3 regions of the Pseudomonas sp. AB39(2026) genome follow, and region 3 is predicted to be linked to each of the others. Evidence: predicted binding sites of a transcription regulator. Region 3 holds the regulator's gene; each other region holds the start of a gene.
The links. Region 3 encodes FliA, which starts transcription of late flagellar genes. Its sites were predicted from a motif close to CTAAAGTTTNNNNNNNNNNNGCCGNTAA; they were not measured.
Positions count from the first base shown of each region.

Region 1: ACSAMW_RS04250 (methyl-accepting chemotaxis protein) is a predicted target of FliA. The motif match lies at 2,991-3,018, and genes of this name have one in related genera.
Region 2: ACSAMW_RS20850 (methyl-accepting chemotaxis protein) is a predicted target of FliA. The motif match lies at 2,570-2,597, and genes of this name have one in related genera.

Region 1 is NZ_CP195212.1:980,359-984,839, reverse strand. Features, by position in the region: gene ACSAMW_RS04255 (diguanylate cyclase) at 1-1,035, opposite strand, end outside; gene ACSAMW_RS04250 (methyl-accepting chemotaxis protein) at 1,319-2,944, opposite strand; gene ACSAMW_RS04245 (gamma-glutamyltransferase family protein) at 3,073-4,481, opposite strand, start outside.
Region 2 is NZ_CP195212.1:4,524,242-4,528,722, forward strand. Features, by position in the region: gene ccoN (cytochrome-c oxidase, cbb3-type subunit I) at 1-88, opposite strand, end outside; gene ACSAMW_RS20845 (alpha/beta family hydrolase) at 231-887, shown strand; gene ACSAMW_RS20850 (methyl-accepting chemotaxis protein) at 971-2,536, opposite strand; gene acnA (aconitate hydratase AcnA) at 2,694-4,481, opposite strand, start outside.
Region 3 is NZ_CP195212.1:1,485,990-1,490,470, reverse strand. Features, by position in the region: gene flhA (flagellar biosynthesis protein FlhA) at 1-122, shown strand, start outside; gene flhF (flagellar biosynthesis GTPase FlhF) at 134-1,459, shown strand; gene fleN (flagellar synthesis regulator FleN) at 1,625-2,458, shown strand; gene fliA (RNA polymerase sigma factor FliA) at 2,455-3,198, shown strand; gene ACSAMW_RS06500 (chemotaxis response regulator CheY) at 3,291-3,665, shown strand; gene ACSAMW_RS06495 (protein phosphatase CheZ) at 3,684-4,472, shown strand.

The sequences.
Region 1 (4,481 bases), 510 kb from region 3:
ACAGGCCTCGGCTGCCGCCACGATCTGGTTGCGGCCCCTGTGCTTGGCCGCATAAAGGGCGTTGTCGCTGGCCCGTATCCAGTCTTCCGGCGTAAGGAAGCTGGGTTTGAATGTAGCCGTGCCGATACTCATGGACACCCGTGGGAGGTCCGGGCGGGCAACGACTTCGGCTTCCAGCGCAGCCTGCATCCTGGCCAACCGGCGCGTGGCTTCATGGGCATCGATCCCGCTGAACACGACCGCGAACTCATCGCCCCCAATGCGCCCTGCCTTGTCCAGAGGGCCAGTGTGATGGTGAATGATGGTGCCAAACAGCTTGATCACTTCATCCCCAACCAAGTGACCGTGCTGGTCGTTGATGCGCTTGAAGTGATCGATGTCCAGCAAGGCCAAGGTGGCGTTGGCGTCTGACCCACGCAGGTGTGAGAAGGCGTCATCAAAGGCGCCACGCCAGGCACCCTGGTTCAACAACTGCGTGAGGCTGTCCTTGCGGCTGAAATCCTTGAACGCCCGCTTGTGCCGCGCCAACTGCTCGGCCAGCCGGTAAGCGGCATTACCGACGGCGAGAGGATACACGGCCAGCATGGGCAGGCAGGCATACACCTGCAGGGCTGTGGCCTCAGGGGAGAAACCAGGCCTGAGCACCGCGATAAAGACCCCCAACGATACGCCCAGTGTGGCCAGGCAAGGGCGTAATAACTTCGGGCCGCCTACGGCCATGCAGTTCATACTCAGCATGGACACCAGCAGGACGGTGGGCAGAGGGTTGAATTGCATCGCCGCGACCCACAGCCCGCCAAAGGCCGCTTCCATCATCATGTTGCGGCGCTCGACCAAGTAAGGCACAGCCACACGCCGGGCCAGCAAAAAGGCCACGTGAGGCCAGATAAACCCATGGAACACCAGCACCGCCCACACCCATGGCGCTGCAACTGCTGGCTGCAGCGCAGCACCCACAGCCCAAAAGCCGATGCCGGAGCCGATGAGGCGGGGCAGGTACATGCGCTTGGCGAACGAACCGGGTTTGGGTGGCATAGTGGGCTGGCATCGATGTCGGAGAAGATAAGGGTAGCGAAGGTTGGATGGCTATGTGCCATCTTTGTTCGGGTGCTCGCCATTCCGTCGACGGCTGGTACTAGGCTGTGTACGAAATGTTCTGACGCGAAGGTTAGGCAAGGCGAAAACAGCTGAGGAAGCGGAGTTTACTGGTTGTAAATGAGCATTCCGAAGCTGTTTTCAACGCAGCATCACCGAGTGTCAGGACTTTTCGTACATAGCCTAAGCAGGCCACGCATCCCTGCGCGGCAATTAGGCGAACTCAGGTCTTGAATCGCGCCACCATGCGGTCAAGGTCCAGTGCCAGTTGGGATAACTGGTTACTGGCCTCAAGGGTTTGCTGAGTGCCCGCGCCACTTTGTACGGCCAGGTCTCGGATGCTGACCAGGGCGCGGTCCACCTCACGGGCCACATGAGCTTGCTCTTCCGAGGCGGTAGCGATCTGATGATTGCGGTCATCAATCACTTGGACCGAGTCGGTAATGACCTGAAGCGACCGGCCGGCCTCATCAGCAGTGCGCTGGGTGTGATGGACTTCCTCGGTGCTGCTGCCCATGGAAGCCACAACCTGGGCGGTGCCCGCCTGGATCGACGAGATCATCTCGTCAATCTCTCGCGTGGAGGTCTGGGTGCGGTGGGCTAGCGCACGTACTTCATCGGCCACTACCGCAAAACCGCGCCCTTGTTCGCCCGCGCGGGCAGCCTCAATGGCAGCGTTCAACGCCAGCAGGTTGGTCTGTTCGGCGATCCCGCGGATAACGCTCAATACCTTGCTGATGTCCTGGGCCTGGGTGGCCAGCCCCTGCACTTGCCCGGAGGTGGTTTCCACTTTCGCCGTAAGGCTGCGCATGGCTTCAACGGTTTCCAGTACCTTGACATTGCCCGTGGCGGCGGCCTGGGTAGAATCTTTGGCGGCTTCGGAGGCGGAGGAGGCGTTGCGTGCTACCTCATCCACGGCAGCACTCATCTGGTTGACAGCGGTGGCAGCCTGTTCGATCTCTGAGTTCTGCTGCTGCAGGGTACGGTTGGCCGTTTGCGTAACGGCGTTCATATGGCTGGAGGCCTGGTTCAACTGCGCCGACGACCCTGCAATCTGCACAATGGTGGTACGCAGGTTGCCCTGCATCTGGTGTAGCGCTTGCATCAACTGGGCCGCTTCGTCAGAGCCTTTGGTGTCTACGGTGCCTGTGAGGTCGCCCTTGGCGATTTCCTGGGCCACGAGCAGGGACGCTTTGATAGGCCGAGTCACGCTGCGAATCAGCAGGGTGGACACCAATACGGTAAGGGCCAGAGCCACCAGCACCACGATGATCACCACCTGCACGCTGTGGTTGTAGACCGTCGCTGACGTGAGCCCGGCCTGCTGGGCCTTGAGGTTGTCCGCATCGCGCAGGGCGGTGAGTTTCTCCTGGTAGGCCTTGGCGTTTTCGGCTTGAGTGGTGTTGGCGAAGTTGACTGCCTGCGCGTGATCCGCAGCGTCCAGGCTTTCGATCTGGTCGAGGCCATTGAGGTAGCGGCCCATCAAGTTAGCCGCCTCGTTGAATTTGGCCAGGTCGTCCGGCGCTGTGACGAAATTGCTGCGGTAAACATCCGTTTCCTTGTTCATCTGCTGTTTGGCAGCGTTCAGGTTGCGCTGGGCCAAGGCACGGCCTTCCTCATCCTGGGTCGCCAGCAGGCGAATGCTTTCCAGGCGGGCATGGAGCAGCGAAATCTGCAAGTCATCGCCGACCTGAATGCTGGGCAGCAGGTCTTTTTCCAAGTGCTGCTCGCTCTGGCGAAGCTGCTCAAGTTGAACGTACGCAAATCCTCCCAAGGCAAACAGCAGCAGCGTGATCGCTGCGAAACACAGCGACGCCCGAGGCGCGATAGTCATGGAACGGAGATTCATAAGAAGGCCTAAGCGCCGGTCGGCGAGTGGTGGGAATGTATACCGCCTATCGGCTGGCGCAGTGCCAGCTTGAGCGCTTCGTTACACCATTGGTCGCCCTTTTTTTCGGCAGTTTAGGGAGAAACGCTTCAGCACACGGCAATATGTGAATCGGCACGCGGCTCTGTACCACCACAGAGCACGCCGGTAGCCGGGTCACGCAAGATGATCTGTCCCCGGCCGTAATCCACCGAGTCATGGGCCACCTGCACATCATGGCCCGCCTGCGCCAGTGCGAAGGCTAACGAGCGGGGCGCCGACTGCTCGATACCCACCTTCAGGCCGCCCAGCCATTGCCAGCGCGGCGCATCCAAGGCCGCTTGTGGGTTAAGGCCGAAGTCCACCAGGTTCATCACCATCTGCACATGGCCCTGGGGCTGCATGTACCCTCCCATGACGCCAAAGGGCCCCAGGGCGACGCCATCGCGGCTAAGGAACCCTGGAATGATGGTATGGAACGTCTGCTTGCCGGGCGCCAGGCAGTTGGCATGTTCGGGATCAAGGCTGAATTCGCTGCCGCGGTTTTGCAGGCCTATGCCCGTGCCTGGCACCACCACCCCGGACCCGAAGCCGTGGTAGGCACTCTGGATGAACGACACCATATTGCCTTCGCCGTCGGCCGTGGCCAGGTAGACCGTGCCGCTGGCATGGGGGTCGCCGTGCAAGGGCGGTTGGGCCTGCGTTGTGATGCGGGCACGGCAGTGGGCGCCATAGTCCGGCGTTAGCAGTGCAGCACTGGCCAGGCGCATGTGCTGGGGGTCGGTAATGTAATGCAACCCATCGGCATAGGCCATTTTCATGGCTTCAAGCTGATGATGCCACGTGGTGGGGCTGTCCCGCGTGTCGAAGCGCAGCCCCTGGAGCGTATTGAGCGCCATCAGTGCGATCAGCCCCTGGCCGCTGGGTGGGATTTCCCACACGTCCACGCCCCGGTAGTTGACCTTGATCGGGTCTACCCACTTGGGCCGGTAATGGGCCAGGTCCTCTGCGCTCAGGTAGCCGCCGGTGGTCTGGGCGTGGGCCACGATGCGCTGGGCCAGCTCGCCTCGATAGAAGCTCTCGCAGCCACTGCTGGCCAATGCCTTGAGGGTGCTGGCCTGGTCCGGGTTACAAAACAGTTCGCCGGCACAGGGCGCCCGGCCCTCTACAAGAAACGTATCAAACCAGTGCTCCAGCTCCGGTAGCGCAGCCCGCAGGGCCTGATACTCGGCCTGGGCGATACGCCACTGGTGCGCGACCACCGGGGATACGGGGTAGCCTTGCTCAGCCAAGGCAATGGCAGGGGCGAACAGTTCGGCAAACGGGCGCTTGCCAAAGCGACGGGAAAGCTCCGCCCAGGCCGCCGGGCAACCGGGGACGGTGACCGGCGCCCAGCCATGGACGGGCATGGTGGTGTGCCCAGCCTGCTTCATGACCTGCGGGGTGAGGGCCGCCGGGGCGTGCCCACTGGCGTCGAGGCCGTGCAACTGGTCCTTCACCCACACCAAGGCAAAGGCAT
Region 2 (4,481 bases), 1.7 Mb from region 3:
TGCCTAGAATGCCCCAGGCCACAGTGGCCACGGTGAATTGGCGAACGACCCGGTAGTTGTAGGTGGTTGCGCGCGAAGGGCTGTGCATGGTTCGTCCACATGGATATGAAGCAGTGGTGGCAGTGTGGGGGAAGTCGGGCAGGGAGGCAATGCGACCTCACGCCTCGCTGGCATGGTGCTTTGCCCGGCCTTCGTGCACAGTCGGGCTTTATGGCTCAGGAGCTGGCGTGATGGACGAGTGGGAAGAACGTGTACAGGACAATGGCTGGTTATGGAACGGTGCGACCACCGAGGCCAGCGAAGACGAGCGTACCTGCCTGATTCTGGCCCACGGCGCAGGCGCGCCCATGGACAGCCCCTTCATGGAGACTCTGGCCGGCCTGCTGGCCAAGGGCGGCGTGGACGTGCTGCGGTTCGAATTCCCCTACATGGCCCAGCGCCGGCTTGACGGCCGCAAACGGCCGCCTAACCCCCAAGCCCGGTTGCTGGAGAAGTGGCGCGAAGTGTATGCCCTGGCCCGTACCCTGGTGCCGGCGCGCCTGGCCATTGGTGGCAAATCCATGGGCGGGCGCATGGCCAGCCTGCTGGCCAATGAACTGGGTGCTGATGCCTTGGTGTGCCTGGGTTACCCGTTTTATGCCGCAGGCAAACCCGAAAAACCTCGGGTCGAGCACTTGGCAGACCTGCAAGTGCCCACGCTGATTATCCAGGGCGAACGGGACGCCTTGGGCAACCGTACGGCAGTGGAGGGCTATACCCTGGCGCCTGCCGTGGAGGTGTACTGGATGGCCGCAGCGGACCACGACCTCAAGCCCCTGAAAGCCTCCGGGTTCACCCACGAACAGCACTTGGAGGCAGCGGCTGACCGGGTGTGTGCGTTTCTTTGAACATGTTCGCCCGCTACGCAGGCACTGTAGGAGCCTGCGTAGCGGGCGAATAGGGCCCCCGCAAAGATTAACCGTTAACAGCGCTACCGGTTGAACCGCTCCACCAGCGAATACTGGCTGGCTGCGGTCTGGGTCAGTTCTTCGCTGAGCAAGGCCGTGCTCTGGGCTTTGCCGGAGGTCTGGTCTGCCAGCTCGGCGATGGTGGTGATATTGCGGCTGACCTCTTCGGCCACGGAGCTTTGTTCCTCGGTAGCGGCCGCGATCTGGGTGGTCATGTCGGTGATGTTGGCCACCGCCTCGCTGATACCTACCAGTGCCTGGTCCGCTTCCAGCACGCGAGCCACCCCTTCCTGAGCCTGGCGGGTGCCGGCTTCCATGGTTTGCACGGCCGCGTTGGCGGTGCTTTGCAATTTGGCGATCAGGCTGTGGATCTGGCCAGTGGACTCCGCCGTGCGCTGGGCCAGCTGGCGTACTTCATCGGCTACCACGGCAAAGCCCCGGCCCATTTCCCCTGCACGGGCCGCTTCGATGGCGGCGTTCAAGGCCAGCAGGTTGGTCTGGTCCGCAATGCCCTTGATCACGTCCACCACGCCGCCAATCTCGTCGCTGTCCTTGGCCAGGCGCGTCACGGTCTGCCCGGTTTCACCCACGGACGCCGACAGCCGCTCGATGGCCTCGCGGGTTTCACCGGCAATGTCGCGGCCCCGGCGGGTCAATTGGTTGGCCTGTTGGGTTGCATCGGCCGTGCGTTGCACATGGCTGGCCACCTCCTGAGTGGTGGCCGCCATTTCGTTCACGGCGGCGGCCACCTGTTCGGTTTCGGCCTTCTGGCGGTCCAGCCCTTCGGAGCTTTCGTGTGCCAAGTGGTCGGCCTGGCGGGCCTGGCCATTGAGGTGCTCGGCGGTATCCTGCAACCGCGTAAGGCACGTTTTCAAACGGGCTTCCTGGCTGAGCATGGACATTTCCAACTGCCCCTGCACACCACGGCTGTCGGTATACATCTGCGCAATCAGAGGGTCGGAGGTGGTTTGTTCCGCCAGTTTCAGCAGCCGCTTCAAGCCACGCTGCTGCCAGCTCAGGCCCAGCAACCCCAGCGGTACCGAAAGCGCTGCAGCGGCCGCGAAGCCCCAGCCCGTGTTCAGCCACAGCCCGATCAGAAAACCGACCTGGCTGACCAGAATGAACGGCAGCCAGTCCCGTACCACGGGCAACCAACGGTCTATGGCGGCGATTGCCGGCTTGCTGGCATTGAGCCGGGCGTACAAAGCCTGGGCACGGCCGACCTGTTCGGCAGTGGGCTTGACCCGCACAGACTCATAGCCCACCACCTGGCCATTTTCCAGCACAGGGGTGACGTAAGCGTTCACCCAGTAGAAGTCGCCGTTTTTGCAGCGGTTCTTCACGATGCCCATCCACGGCCGGCCCTTCCTGAGGGTGGACCACATGTGCTCGAACACGGCCGACGGCACGTCCGGGTGGCGCACTAGGTTGTGAGGCGCGCGGATCAGCTCGTCACGGCTATAGCCGCTGATGTCCACAAAGGCATCGTTGCAATAACTGATCATGCCTTTGGTGTCGGTGGTGGAGATCAACCGCTGCTGGGCGGGGAAGGAACGTTCACGTTGGGTGACGGGCTGGTTGTTGCGCATGAGCTGGCAGGTTCCGCTTGGGGCTTTGTGAGCATGTCGGCGGGAACGGGGGAATGTTTAGGCCGGATGTACGAAAAGCGGATCCAGGTTTCAACAGTTAATCAATGCGGGTAGCGCCTGGCGCGCATGAAAATCCGCGAGCCAGGCGCCTGTACAGTCAGGCAATCAGTTGCCGCAGCACATAATGCAGAATCCCTCCGGCCTTGAAGTACTCCACCTCATTAAGGGTATCGATCCGGCACAATACCCTTACATCTTGGGTTTCGCCGCCGTCGCGGGTGATGCGCAGGGTAAGCGGCAGGTGAGGGGTGAGGGTGGCGTTGGTCAGGCCGAGAATGTCGAAGCGCTCACGGCCTGTCAGCGCTAGGCTTTTCCGGGTGTCACCGGCGGTAAACTGCAGTGGCAGCACGCCCATGCCGACCAGGTTGGACCGGTGGATACGTTCGAAGCTTTCCGCGATCACGGCTTTGACGCCTAGCAGGTTGGTGCCTTTGGCCGCCCAGTCGCGGCTAGAGCCCGTACCGTACTCCTGGCCTGCCAAAATGACCAAGGGGCTGCCCTCAGTTTGGTAGCGCATGGCCGCATCGTAGATGGCCAGTTTTTCACCACTTGGGATGTGAACCGTATTGCCGCCTTCTTCGCCGCCCAGCATCTCGTTGCGAATCCGGATATTGGCGAACGTGCCGCGCATCATCACTTCGTGGTTGCCACGGCGGGAACCGTAGGAGTTGAAGTCTTGGGGTGCCACGCCCTTTTCTCGCAGGTAACGGCCCGCCGGGCTATCGGCTTTGATGTTGCCGGCCGGAGAGATATGGTCTGTGGTGACTGAGTCTCCCAGCACCGCCAGGGCATAAGCACCCTTTACGTCTTCCACCACGGGAAGGGGGCCGGCAATCCCTTCGAAGAACGGTGGATGCTGGATATAGGTAGAGTCGTTCTGCCAGACATAGGTCGCCGCCTGGGGCACGTCGATGGCCTGCCATTGGGCATCGCCGGTGAACACCTCGGCGTATTCCTTGTGGAACATGGCGGTGTCGACCTTGGCGACCGCTTCGGCAATTTCACGTTGGCTGGGCCAGATGTCCTTCAGGAAAACAGGTTTTCCATCAGGTGTAGTACCCAAAGGCTCGCTGGCAATATCGATGCGCACGTTACCAGCCAGGGCATAGGCCACTACCAGGGGGGGTGACGCCAGCCAGTTGGTTTTCACCAACGGATGTACGCGGCCTTCGAAGTTACGGTTGCCAGACAATACAGAAGCCACTGTGAGGTCGGCCTGCTGAATAGCCGCTTCGATAGGGGCGTCCAATGGCCCGGAGTTGCCAATGCAGGTGGTGCAGCCGTAGCCCACCAGGTCGAAGCCCAATTGTTCCAAGTAAGAGAGCAGCCCAGCGGCCTTGTAGTAGTCGGTGACCACTTTGGAGCCGGGCGCCAGGGAAGTTTTTACCCAAGGCTTGCGGTTCAGCCCCTTTTCCACCGCTTTCTTGGCCAGCAGCCCGGCTGCCATCATGACGCTAGGGTTAGAGGTGTTGGTGCAGGAAGTGATCGCCGCAATGACCACAGCCCCGTGCTTAAGTGCATGGGTGGCGGTGCCATCGCTGTACGTGGCCTCGCCGGCCTGGTCGGCATTCCCCACCGCTACGCCACCGCCGCCTTCGTTTTCCAAGCGGCCTTCCTCTTTTTTCGCTGGCTTGAGCTGCAGGCCGATAAAGTCATTGAACGCCTGGCTGACCTGGCCCAGAGGCACGCGATCCTGGGGGCGTTTCGGGCCGGCCAGGCTGGCCTCAACCTCGCCCATGTCCAGGCCCAACTGTGCGCTGAACACCGGCTCCTGGCCGGGTTCGCGCCACAGGCCTTGGGCCTTCGAATAGGCTTCCACCAGTTGCACGGTTTCTTCCGGGCGGCCAGACAACCGCAGGTAGCCCAGGGTGATGTCATCCACTGG
Region 3 (4,481 bases):
TCCGCACCATGCTTTCACGCTTTGGTCGGCTCGCAGTGCCTAACCTTTACGTGTTGGCGTACCAGGAAATACCGGACAACAAGCAAGTTACGATCGTGGCGACAGTAGGGCCCAACGGCTGAGGTAGCGGGATATGCAAGTGAAGCGTTTTTTCGCAGCGGACATGCGTCAAGCCATGAAACTGGTGCGTGACGAGCTGGGCGCTGATGCCGCGATCATCGGCAACCGCCGCATTGCCGGCGGGGTAGAACTGACCGCAGCCCTGGATTACAAGCTGTCGGCACTGGCCCCACGTGTGCCTAATGTGGCACTGGAAGATGAACTGCGAAAAACCCAGTCCCGCATTGTATCGGCCCAAGCCGAGCTGGACACCCGTAGCCACGGCGATGGCGTGGTCAACCGCCAGCTGGTGGCTGGCCTGCCTTTGACCGCTGCCGAGCCGCTGATCGAACCCACACTGACTGAAGCGCCTCGTGTACATGCGCCAGCGGTAGCGCCTGAGGCTGCGCCTGTAGACCAGCGCCTGTTTGATTCCATGCGCTCCGAGCTGTCCGGGCTGCGTGAATTGCTGGAGGTTCAGCTGGGTTCATTGGCGTGGACGCAGCTTCAAGGCAGCCGGCCCGACCAGGCCACCTTGTGGCGCAAATTGCAACGCATCGGTTTGTCCGGCCCGTTGGCCCGCGACCTGCTGGAACAGGTTGGCGACGTGGAAGACCCTCGTCAGGCCTGGCGCCTGGTGCTGGCCCACTTAGCTCGCATGATCGCCACGCCTGAAGTGGAGCCGCTCGAAGAGGGCGGGGTCATTGCCATGGTCGGCCCTGCCGGTATGGGCAAAACCACTACGCTAGCCAAGCTCGCTGCCCGATATGTGCTTAAATACGGCGCGCAAAACATTGCGTTGGTAAGCATGGACAGTTTTCGTATTGGCGCCCAGGAACAACTTAAAACCCTGGGCCGAATTCTCAATGTGCCGGTTACTCAGGTCGACCCTGGTCAGTCCTTGGCGCAAGCCTTGGAGCCGCTACTACGCAAGCGTGTCGTGCTGATTGATACCGCAGGGCTGCAAGCCAGTGACCCGGCCCTCAAGTTGCAGCTGGAAAGCTTGGCTGGGCGTGGGATTCGCGCACGCAATTACCTTGTGCTGGCTACTACCAGCCAGAAGCAGGTACTGACTGCGGCTTACCACAGTTACAAGCGGTGCGGCCTGGCAGGTTGTATCCTTACCAAGCTGGATGAAACGGCAAGCCTGGGTGAAGTGCTGAGCCTGGCCATTGGTCATCAACTGCCCGTGGCTTACCTGACCGATGGCCCGCGTATACCAGACGATGTGCACCTGCCCCGCAAGCACCAGTTGGTCAGCCGTGCGGTCAGCGTGCAGATGCAGGAGGAACCCAGCGAAGAGGCCATGGCCGATATGTTCGCTGACCTCTACCACAGCCCCAGCAAGCGCGCGGGCTGAGGTGAATGAATATGAATGAATGCATGCGCAAGTGGTTGCGCGCCAGCGAACCTCGGGGTTCGCTGTCCAGCTTGAAACCGACCTCCACCATGAGCAGCGTCAATCGGCCTGCAGGGCCAGCGTGCCATGGTGTAGCCAGTGTCTCAGTGACAAGGTAAAGAACGAATGGGCAGCATGCATCCCGTACAGGTGATCGCGGTGACCGGCGGCAAAGGTGGCGTCGGCAAGACAAACGTGTCAGTGAACCTTTCTCTGGCGTTGGCTGAGCTTGGCCGCCGGGTCATGCTTCTGGACGCCGACCTTGGCCTGGCCAACGTAGACGTTCTGTTGGGGCTTACACCCAAGCGTACGCTTGCCGACGTGATCGAAGGGCGCTGCGAATTGCGCGATGTTCTTCTTCAGGGGCCAGGGGGCATTCGGATAGTGCCGGCAGCGTCGGGTACCCAGACCATGGTTCACCTGACTCCTGCCCAACACGCGGGCCTTATCCAGGCCTTTAGCGAAATTGGCGACAACCTGGATGTGCTGGTGATCGATACGGCCGCAGGCATCGGCGATTCCGTGGTGAGCTTTGTGCGCGCGGCCCAGGAAGTGCTGTTGGTGGTCTGCGACGAGCCCACGTCCATCACCGATGCGTATGCCCTGATCAAGTTGCTTAATCGTGATTACGGTATGAACCGCTTCCGGGTATTGGCCAATATGGCCCAGAGCCCCCAGGAAGGGCGCAACCTGTTTGCCAAGCTCACCAAGGTCACTGACCGTTTCCTTGATGTGGCACTCCAATACGTAGGTGCGGTGCCGTATGACGAAACCGTGCGCAAGGCCGTCCAGAAACAGCGGGCTGTGTATGAAGCATTCCCGCGCTCGAAATGTGCCTTGGCCTTCAAGGCCATCGCTCAGAAAGTCGACACCTGGCCGCTGCCCGCTAACCCGCGGGGGCACCTGGAGTTCTTTGTCGAACGTTTGGTACAGCAAACCAGTGCGGGGCCTGTCTCATGAGCGCCAGTGGATACCGGATGTACAACAATGCTTCTCGGCAATCGCAGCAGCATGAACTGATCGAGCGGTACGCCCCGCTGGTGAAGCGAATCGCCTACCACTTGCTGGCACGTTTGCCAGCCAGTGTTCAGGTAGAAGACCTGATCCAGGCAGGCATGATCGGCTTGCTTGAAGTGGCCAACAAATACGATGCCAGCAAAGGGGCGAGTTTCGAGACCTATGCCGGTATTCGTATTCGCGGCGCCATGCTGGACGAGGTACGAAAAGGTGACTGGGCGCCTCGCTCGGTGCATCGCAATACCCGTACCGTGACCGACGCTATTCGAAAAATTGAAGCAAGAACGGGCCGCGAGGCTAAAGATCACGAGGTTGCTGCCGAACTCAACATCAAGCTCGAGGATTATTACTCGATGCTTAACGATACGCTGGGTAGCCGCCTGTTCAGTTTCGACGACCTGTTGCAGGACGGCGAACACGAAGGTTTGCATGAAGACGGCGCCGGCGGCAGTGGCGAACCGGCCCGTGGCCTGGAGGATGAACGCTTCCAGGGCGCGCTGGCCGATGCCATCGCCAACCTTCCGGAGCGGGAGCGGCTGGTATTGTCGCTTTATTACGACGAGGAGCTGAACCTCAAGGAAATCGGTGAAGTGCTGGGGGTCAGCGAGTCACGTGTAAGCCAGTTGCACAGCCAGTGCGCAGCACGTTTGCGCAGCCGTCTGGGTGAATGGCGAGCACGTTGAAGCAGTCCTGAAGGTATAGGTATTAACGAATTGAACCGCGCGGCCCGGAGAGGCCGCGTTCGAGACTGCTGGAGGTCTACTTGGACAAGAACATGAAAATCCTGATCGTTGACGATTTCTCGACGATGAGGCGGATCATCAAGAACCTGTTGCGCGACCTGGGGTTTACTAACACATCCGAAGCCGACGATGGCAACACGGCGCTGCCCATGCTGCAAAGCGGAGCGTTCGACTTTCTGGTAACGGATTGGAACATGCCTGGCATGACCGGCATCGAGCTGTTGCGCACTGTACGGGCCGATGACCGCCTCAAGCACTTACCTGTGTTGATGGTGACGGCCGAGGCCAAGCGTGAGCAGATCATCGAGGCAGCCCAGGCCGGGGTAAACGGTTACGTGGTCAAGCCTTTCACTGCACAAGTGCTGAAAGAAAAGATCGATAAAATCTTCGAGCGCGTCAACAGCTGAGGCCGCACAGGGGGCGTCATGGAGTCCAGTAATACGTCTTTGGGGGACTTCGAGTCCACCCTGAAAAGCCATGCACGTCAGTTGGTGGAGAGCCTCGAAAAAGGTCACTTCGGCGACGCGGTGCAATTGATTTCCGAACTCAACCAAGCCCGTGATCGCGGGCTGTACATGGAAGTGGGCAAGCTCACCCGTGAGCTGCACAGCGCCATTGTCAATTTCCAGATCGACCCTCGATCGCCCAAGGCCGAGGAGGTGTCCCAAATTACGGATGCCACCGAGCGGCTGGACTACGTGGTGCGGCTCACGGAAAACGCCGCCAACCGCACCATGGACTTGGTAGAGCAAAGCACACCCGTGGTGCATAGCTTCGCCGAAGATGCCCATGCACTGCGTGAGGACTGGCAGCGCTTCATGCGCCGTGAAGTGGATGCTGACGCGTTCCGAGACCTGGTAAAGCGCGTAGACGCTTTCCTGGTACGCAGTGAGAACGATGCAGCGGCCCTGTCTTCGCACCTGAATGACATCTTGCTGGCACAGGACTATCAGGACCTTACCGGCCAGGTGATCAAGCGCGTGACCACCCTGGTAACGGACGTGGAAGCGAACCTGCTCAAGCTGGTACTCATGGCCAGCCAGGTGGAGCGTGTTGCGGGTATCGAGCACGACCCTGCCAGCCTGGTTGCAGAAAAAAAATCCGAAAAAGATGCCTTCAAGGGTGAAGGTCCGCAGATTCATGCCGATAAGCGTGAAGACGTCGTATCCGGTCAGGACGATGTGGATGATCTTCTGTCCAGCCTGGGTTTCTGAACCCTGCTT